DNA from 2 places in the Streptomyces sp. NPDC086766 genome. Region 1 is predicted to be linked to the other one. Evidence: riboswitches for the same ligand, from Rfam matches in the RefSeq annotation. Region 1 holds a riboswitch; the other holds the start of a gene.
What was found. Region 1 has a riboswitch for cyclic di-AMP ahead of ACIPM1_RS23510 (transglycosylase family protein). Riboswitches for the same ligand answer to the same signal wherever they lie in the genome.
Positions count from the first base shown of each region.

Region 2: it holds a riboswitch for cyclic di-AMP, as region 1 does, so the genes downstream of both, ACIPM1_RS32085 (M23 family metallopeptidase) here and ACIPM1_RS23510 (transglycosylase family protein) in region 1, are expected to answer to the same signal.

Region 1 covers NZ_JBIVBI010000013.1:89,258-93,176, forward strand. The annotation lists gene eno (phosphopyruvate hydratase) at 1-417, opposite strand, end outside; gene ACIPM1_RS23510 (transglycosylase family protein) at 737-1,399, opposite strand; cyclic di-AMP (ydaO/yuaA leader) riboswitch at 1,403-1,569, opposite strand; gene ACIPM1_RS23515 (transglycosylase family protein) at 1,752-2,798, opposite strand; gene ACIPM1_RS23520 (cytochrome P450) at 2,992-3,919, opposite strand, start outside.
Region 2 covers NZ_JBIVBI010000031.1:8,347-12,265, reverse strand. The annotation lists gene ACIPM1_RS32090 (aldo/keto reductase) at 1-496, opposite strand, end outside; gene ACIPM1_RS32085 (M23 family metallopeptidase) at 579-1,610, opposite strand; cyclic di-AMP (ydaO/yuaA leader) riboswitch at 1,622-1,779, opposite strand; tRNA gene ACIPM1_RS32080 (tRNA-Met) at 2,105-2,178, opposite strand; gene ACIPM1_RS32075 (dihydrofolate reductase family protein) at 2,278-3,408, opposite strand; tRNA gene ACIPM1_RS32070 (tRNA-Lys) at 3,517-3,589, opposite strand; gene ACIPM1_RS32065 (amino acid permease) at 3,801-3,919, opposite strand, start outside.

The DNA of each region.
Region 1 (3,919 bases):
CGCGTTCGGGCCGCCCAGGTAGCGGAAGAGCGGGAGGTCGCTCGCCTCGGAGGCGGCGTGGGCGACGGCGAGGGAGACGCCGAGGATGGCGTTGGCGCCGAGGGAGCCCTTGTTGTCGGTGGCGTCCAGGTCGAACATGGCCTGGTCGATCAGGCGCTGCTCGGTGGCGTCGTAGCCGACCAGCTCCGGGCCGATCTGCTCGATGACGGCGAGGACGGCCTTCTCGACACCCTTGCCCTGGTAGCGGCCCGGGTCACCGTCGCGGAGCTCGATGGCCTCGAAGGCACCGGTGGAGGCGCCGGACGGGACGGCGGCACGACCCGTGCTGCCGTCGTCGAGGCCGACCTCGACCTCGACCGTGGGGTTGCCTCGGGAGTCCAGGATTTCCCGGGCTACGACGACGTCGATGGACGGCACGAGCATCTCCTTCGTGGATGTGACGCTGGTTGTGCGGGGCTGGTGTGCCTTGCGACTAGAGCCTAACCGCCACGGGCCGCCGGCCGACCGACCGACCGTCCCGTGGACAGGCTGACCGTACACATTGTTCACGCGCGGAACAAAGGGGCCCGGGGAAACCGGGACCACTTGGAGACACAAAAAAGCCCCGCCCCGGCGCGTACGGGGGACACGCGCCGGGGCGGGGAGCCCGTGAGGGCGGGGAGCGGCCCCTCGCGTGACCCCCAGGGGGCCGGGGTCACGCGCGGGAGGGGCCGGTGGTCCGGCTACCGGGCCGCTGTCACTTCAGGTGCAGCTGCTGGCCCGGGTAGATCAGGTTGGCGTCCTGGACGATGTTCTTGTTCAGCTCGAACAGCTTCTTCCAGCCACCCTGCACCTTGTGCTTCTGGGCGATGGTGCTGAGGGTGTCGCCGGCGACCACCTTGTACTCGCCGTCACCCTTGGCGACCTTCTTGCCGGTCGGGGTGGTGACGGTCTTCTTGGGGGCCGGACGCGTCGCGGAGCGGTTGGCGGCCTGCTTCTCGGTGGAGCGGGTGGTGGTGCTCTTCGTCGAGGTGCCACCGCTGTACGGGGTGCTGGACAGGTTCTTGCCGCAGACCGGCCAGGCGCCCTTGCCCTGGCTCGCGAGGACCTTCTCGGCGACGGCGATCTGCTGCGACTTGCTCGCCAGGTCGGCGCGGGAGGCGTAGGCGGTGCCACCGAACGCGGCCCAGGTGGAGTTGGTGAACTGCAGACCGCCGTAGAAACCGTTGCCCGTGTTGATGGACCAGTTGCCGCCGGACTCGCACTGGGCGACCGCGTCCCACTCGGAGGCGGTGGCGGCGGAGGCCGTGCCGGTCGCCATCAGCGGGGCGGCGACGGCGGCGCCGGTGACACCGGCGAGGGCGATGGCGCGGGTGGCCTTGGACGGACGACGGTGCTTGCCAGTGCTCGAAAACAGCATGGTGGATCCCCTCACCGACGCCTGCGAGGTGAGCTGTCGGGTTCGGGCCGGTTGAGTTGCCCGGCCGTGCCCCTTGCGGCGCACGGCTTCACCCCTAGCCGGTCCGGCTCAATCGCCGGACACGGCACTTACCTTGGGTCCCCCGCTCCTGCCTACGGCGCATGACGCGACGACTGGTCCCGGGCAGCCGCTGGCAGGATTCGGCGTTGCGACAGCCGGGGCTCGTGGTGACGAGCGGACACGACCGTAGACACGCGATCCGGGGAATTTCAAAGGCGATCAGGGCTTCTGAGACCCATCCCACACTTTCACCTAATCGGACATTAGGTGATAAATGCGTCCCGAACTCCCCCTACTTTTGGGTGGTTTCGGTAGGGAGATCAAGGGTCTGACCGGCGAAAATGTGATTCGGGTCGACACCGATCGCATCCTTGTTCGCCGCGTAGAGCGATCGCCATCCGCCGTCGACCGCAAGGGAGTCGGCGATGGACGCGAGCGAGTCCCCGGCGCGGACGGTGTAGGAGTCGTCCACCGTGGCGCGCGCGTCGGCGTCGCCGCGCGAGGCGTGCCGGCCGGAGGAGGTGTCGACCCGGACGTCGGCCGGGCCCTCTGCCGCGCTGCCGCCGCGGTGCCGGCCGCCGCCGATGGAGCCGGTGTCCACCAGCGCGGAAGAACCGCCGATCTGGGCAGAGTTGTCCGGATCGTCCACCTCGGGAGACACCGAGGGGGAGCTGCTGGAGTCATGCGATGCGCCCGCATCGGCGGATGTGTCGGACTTACCCGATTCACCCTTCTTGCCGGACAGCGAGGGCGACGAGGGTGAAGTCGAGGGCGTCTCACTGGACTCGTCGGAGGAACCGGACGAACCGGACTTGCCGTGCGAAGAACCGGACGAACCGGACGAGTGGGAGATGCCCGGCGCCGCATTGGAGAGCCCCGAGTCGGCCGAACCGGGCGAATCGGAGGAGTCCGACGAGCCGGACAAGGCGTCCCCCAGGCCGGTGTCGACGTTCGCCGCGCCGGAGTCCTTGGTGAGACCGGACAGCAGACCGCAGGTGGGCCAGGCGCCGGGACCCCGGTCGGCGAGGATCTTCTCGGCGACGGATATCTGCTGGGACCGGCTGGCCTGGTCCGCGCTCGGCGCGAAGGAGAGACCGCCGTACTTCTCCCAGTCGTCCTGGGTCAACTGCAGGCCGCCGTAGTAGCCGTTGCCGTTGTCGGCGCTCCAGGAGCCGCCGCTCTCGCACTCCGCCACCTTGTCCCACGTGGTGCCGTCGGCCGCGCTCGCGCCGGATGCGCCGAGCAGCGGAAGGGCGATGGCGGATCCGGTCACACCGGCCGCGACGAGGATGGCCGGGGCCTGGCGGGGGCGACGGTGACGGCCGTTGCCGGGGAGCATGCGGAAGCCTTTCGCGTGACAGCGGTGACCGGCGCGGCGGGAAACGCTCTCCGCCACGCTGATGCGTGAACGTAGCGGGTGCCGATCACTTGTCACAAGTTCATGCCGCGCAGATCACGTGAAGATCACATAGTTGAGCGCGCGTCACATTGCCTTCACCGGCTCACCGGCCGGGGGACGACACCTGCCGTACTCAGCCAAGGGGCGTGAACCGGACGGGCAGCGTGCGCAGGCCGCGCATGATGAGACCGCCGCGCCAGCGCAAGTCCGCCGGCTCCGCGTCGAGTCGGAGGTCCGGCAGGCGGGTCAGGAGGGTGGCGAGCGCGGTCTGGCCCTCCAGCCGGGCGAGCGGGGCGCCGAGGCAGTAGTGGATGCCGTGCCCGTAGCCGAGGTGCTGGTTGTCGCGCCGGCCGAGGTCGAGCACGGCCGGGTCGGCGAACCGCGCGGGGTCCCGGTCGGCGGCGGCGAGGACGACGAGGACCGGGTCGCCGGGGGCGATGTCCTGCCCGCCGATGGTGAGCGGCCGGGTGGCGAACCGCCAGGTGGCCAGCTCCACGGGGCCGTCGTAGCGCAGAAGTTCTTCGACCCCGGTCTCCAGCAGGCCGCGTTCCCCGGCCGCCAGCGAGTCCTCCAGCCGGCGGCGCTGCCCGGGGTGGGTGAGCAGGGCGTAGGTGCCGTTGCCGATGAGGTTGACGGTCGTCTCGAAGCCCGCGAAGAGGAGGATGAAGGCCATCGCGGCGGCCTCGTTCTCGGTGAGGTGCTCGCCGTGGTCGGAGGCGCGGATGAGACCGGAGATGAGGTCCTCGCCCGGACCGGGCTCGGCCGGGAGCGCCTCGCGCTTGCGGTGGATGAGGTCGGCGAGGTAGCCGCGCATCCGCTTCACCGCCCGCGCGACCCCGCCCCGCGGGCCTCCCCCGTGCCGGATCATCATGCCCGCCCAGTCCCGGAAGTCGTCCTGGTCCTCGCGCGGCACGCCGAGCAGGTCGCAGATGGCGTAGATGGGGAGCGGGAAGGCGAACTCGTGGATGAGGTCGGCGGTGCCGCGCCCGGCGAACCGGTCGATGAGGTCGTCGGCCAGCTCCTGCACGCGCGGCGCGAACTCGGCGACGCGGCGGGGCGTG
Region 2 (3,919 bases), on a different contig from region 1:
GGGAGTCCCGCAGGCGCTCGGCGGAGATGTTGGAGGCGGCGATGTGGCGCACCTTGCCCGCCTTCACCAGCTCGTCGAGCGCGCCGACGATCTCCTCGACCGGCACGTCCGGCTTGTCGAAGTGGGTGTAGTACAGGTCGATGTGGTCGGTGCCCAGGCGGCGCAGCGAGGCCTCGGCCGCGGCCTTGATGTTGGCGGCGGTCAGGCCCTGGTAGTCGGGGTGCTGGCTGACCTTGGTGGCGATGACGACGTCGGCGCGGTTGCCGCGTGCCCTCAGCCAGTCGCCGATGATCGTCTCGGACTCGCCGCCCCGGTTGCCCTCGGCCCACGCCGAGTAGGAGTCGGCGGTGTCGACGAAGTTGCCGCCGGCGGCCGTGTACGCGTCGAGGACGGCGAAGGACGCCTCCTCGTCCGCGGTCCAGCCGAAGACGTTGCCGCCGAGGGCGAGCGGGAAGACCTCGAGGTCGGACGAGCCCAGCTTGCGAAGAGAAGTCATGGAAGACATCAACAACCGCGCCGGAGCCGCCCATTCCGATCAGGGCGGCTCCGTGGGGAAAAGGTTGCGGGAACCCGGTGGGTCAGGGGGTGAGACCCTTGTCGCGCAGCCACGTCATCGGGTCGATGGCGGTGGCCTGGCCGTTGGGGTGGACCTCCAGGTGCAGGTGCGGCCCGGTGACGTTGCCGGTGGCGCCCACGCGGCCGATGACGTCGCCCGTGCTCACCTTCTGGCCGACGCTGACGCTGATCGAGGACTGGTGGCAGAACCACAGCTCGGTGCCGTCGTCGAGGGTGAGGACGGTGCGGTAGCCGTAGGCGCCGGCCCAGCCCGCCTCGGTGATGGTGCCGCTGTGGATCGCCTTGATCAGGGTTCCGGTGGGAGCGGCGAAGTCGAGGCCGGTGTGGTAGCCGGAGGACCACATGGAACCGGGCTGACCGAAGGTGCCGGTGAGCGTGTACGAGGAGGTCGGCAGCGTGTACTGCTTGGCCAGCTCGGCCAGGCGCTCGGCCTCGGCCTTCCGCTTGGCCTCCTCCTCCGCCTTCTTCTTCGCGGCGGCGGCCTTCGCCTCGGCCTCCTGCTGCGCCTTGGCGGCGGCCTCCTGGGCCTGCTTCGCGGCCGCGGCCTCGGCGGCCTCCTGGGCCTTGGTCTCGACCTGGGCCTGCTGCTGCTCGGCCTGCGCCATGATGCGGTTGCGCAGCGCCTCGCCCGCGTCGGAGGCGCTCTCGGTGGTCTCGGCGGTGCTCGTGCCGAGGGTGCTGAGCGCGGTCGCGGAGCCCTCGGGGGCCGCGGGGGCGTCGTCGAAGAGGGAGCCCACGGAGGGCAGGTCGGGCATGGAGATGGACACCGGCGGCTTGCCGGTGTGGGCGCTGGCCATGCCACCCGCGCCGACGGCGGCTATGACGCCGACACCGAGGACGGTGGAACTGCGGGCGAGCCCGCCGCCGCGCTGCTTGGCGACGCGGTGCCGGCCCCGCACCGGACGGACGGACTCCTCGGTGGGATTCCACTCCTCCCAGGGGCCCTCGTCGGTGCGGTAACTGCCGTAGCCGAAGGTCTCGGTGCGCTCACCGGGAACGAACGGGGCTTCGGGGGCGGGGCGGTTGGACGCCACTCGGGCGTGCTCCTTTCCTTCCGTCTCGCCTACCGGGTTAGCTGACGGGTTCGGAGCGGGAAGGTCTCCTACGCGCGTAAACCAGACGTGCGAGCACGGTGGTTGACGCCCGATTCACCCCAAGTTGGTGGTTCCCCGGTTCCCTTGCGGGATTCGGCGCGCGCGCACGGAGCCGTCGCTTGTGACGGCTGGGACGACCGCGCTGCGTTATCGGACGTTAATAGACGCGAGCCTCTGATTCCAAGTCGTTCGGCTTGATCATTAAACCTTTTTGGCCAGACGTTCGGGCCATGCGCGACGAAAATCGGGCGAGTTGACCCACCCTCCGCGGCACCGGTTTTTCTGATGGTATGTCACTTGTTATGCGCTCCGGCACGGATCGCTCACTCGGCGTGACGGCGACCGGAGCGGCGCCCGCATCACGGAGGAAACGGTGGGACGGGAAAACACTCAGGGCCGGGATCCTTGATCGGATTCCGGCCCTGAGCCTTCAGTAGCGGGGACAGGATTTGAACCTGCGACCTCTGGGTTATGAGCCCAGCGAGCTACCGAGCTGCTCCACCCCGCGTCGGTGAAACCAACTGTACCCCATCCTCGGGGCCGAATGCACACGCATGGAATCCGGCCGACCGCCCGCGCCCCTCCCGGGCCGGCGGCGCGGGCCCGCTCAGCCGGTCAGGTGCCGGTTCGGAGCCTTGGCCCGTTCCTCCAGCTCAGGGACGAGTACGGTCCGCGCGCCCCCGGCCGCGAGGATCCCGGACCCGTCGGCGCCCTCGACGAACGTGTCCGGTTCACGCCAGGCGGTGACCACCCGCCGTACGCCCGCGTCGAGGATCAGCCGGGCGCAGGGGCGGGGGCGGGAGGCACGCCGGGCGCACGGCTCCAGGCTGCTGTAGACGGTGGCGCCGGCCAGCCGGGGGTCCGCCGGGTCCACCTTGGCCAGCGCCGCCTCCTCCGCGTGGACGACGGGGTCGTCGCCCTCCCGCGAACGGCCCCTGGCGAGTTCGGTGCCGTCGGCGGCCACCACCACCGCGCCCACGCTGAACGCGGTCCGCGAGGGCGGGCAGAGCGCCGCCAGGTCGCACGCCAGCCGGAGCCAGTGCCGGTCCGCGGGCGAGGCGAGGGTCCCGGTGCCGGGAGCCGTCGGCTCGTAGCGCATGAGGACGACGTCCTCGATGGCCCGCGTCTCCACGAGCCGCAGCCGTCCGCCCTGGTAGACGCCCGGCCCGAACAGCCGCGGCGCCCGCGGGTCGCCCACGAGGAGCGGGGCGAGCACGAGCTGGAGCTCGTCCGCGAGGCTCTGCTGGAGCAGCTGGGTGTGCACGGTCCCGCCGCCTTCGACCATCAGCCGCCGCACCCCGCGCACGTCGTGCAGGTGCTCGAGCAGCCGCCGCCAGTCGAGTGCGGCGCCCAGCGATACGACGTCGGCGGCGAGGCCGGCCCCGCGCAGCCGCTCGGCGCCCCGGTCGGTCGTGTAGACGGCCTTCTCGCCGCCCGTGTGCCAGAACCGCGCGGCCGGGTCCAGCTCGCCGGCCGCGCTGACCGTCACCTTCAGCGGGTACTCCGGCTTGCCGGCGGCGACCCGTGCGGCCCGCCGCTCGGGCGAGTTGACCAGCAGCCGCGGATTGTCGGCGCGGATGGTGCCCGCGCCGACGAGGATCGCGTCGACGGAGGCCCGCACCTCGTCCACCCGGTCGAAGTCGGCGGGGCTGGAGAGCAGCAGGCGCTCGGGGCCGGTGTCGTCCAGGTAGCCGTCGAGGGAGACGGCGGCGGACAGCAGGACGTACGGACGGGGCATCGGCGCGCGCTCTCTCTGCGGGAACGGAACTGCGTGAGCCGCCGGGGAAGTTGCCGCGGAAACGCCTGAGGCCCCGCCACGGAGTCCTCCGGGGCGGGGCCTCTCTCGTAGGCCCTGTGGGACTCGAACCCACAACCAATGGATTAAAAGTCCACTGCTCTGCCAATTGAGCTAAGGGCCCAGGCGATGTTGCCTACCCGAGCATAGCCGGAGCAGGCCGCCTGTCCGATCGGGTATCGGGGGTGCCGGGCCGGAAGTGTGCCGTCAGGGTGTCCGGATGGCCGGTCGGGAGAGTGCCGTGCGGGTGTCGGGGGCCGGTCCGGCGTGTGCCGTGCGGGTGTCGGGGGCCGGTCCGGCGTGTGCCGTGCGGGCGGCGGGCGGGTGGGCTCGGCTCAGGGGTCGGCCGGTTCGGGGGCGCCGGTGCGTGCGGCCTCGCGGGCGAGGGTGCGCTCGTGGGTGGGGTTGAGGAACCAGTGGCGCGCGGAGGCGAGCCACCAGGTCGCGGCGAAGC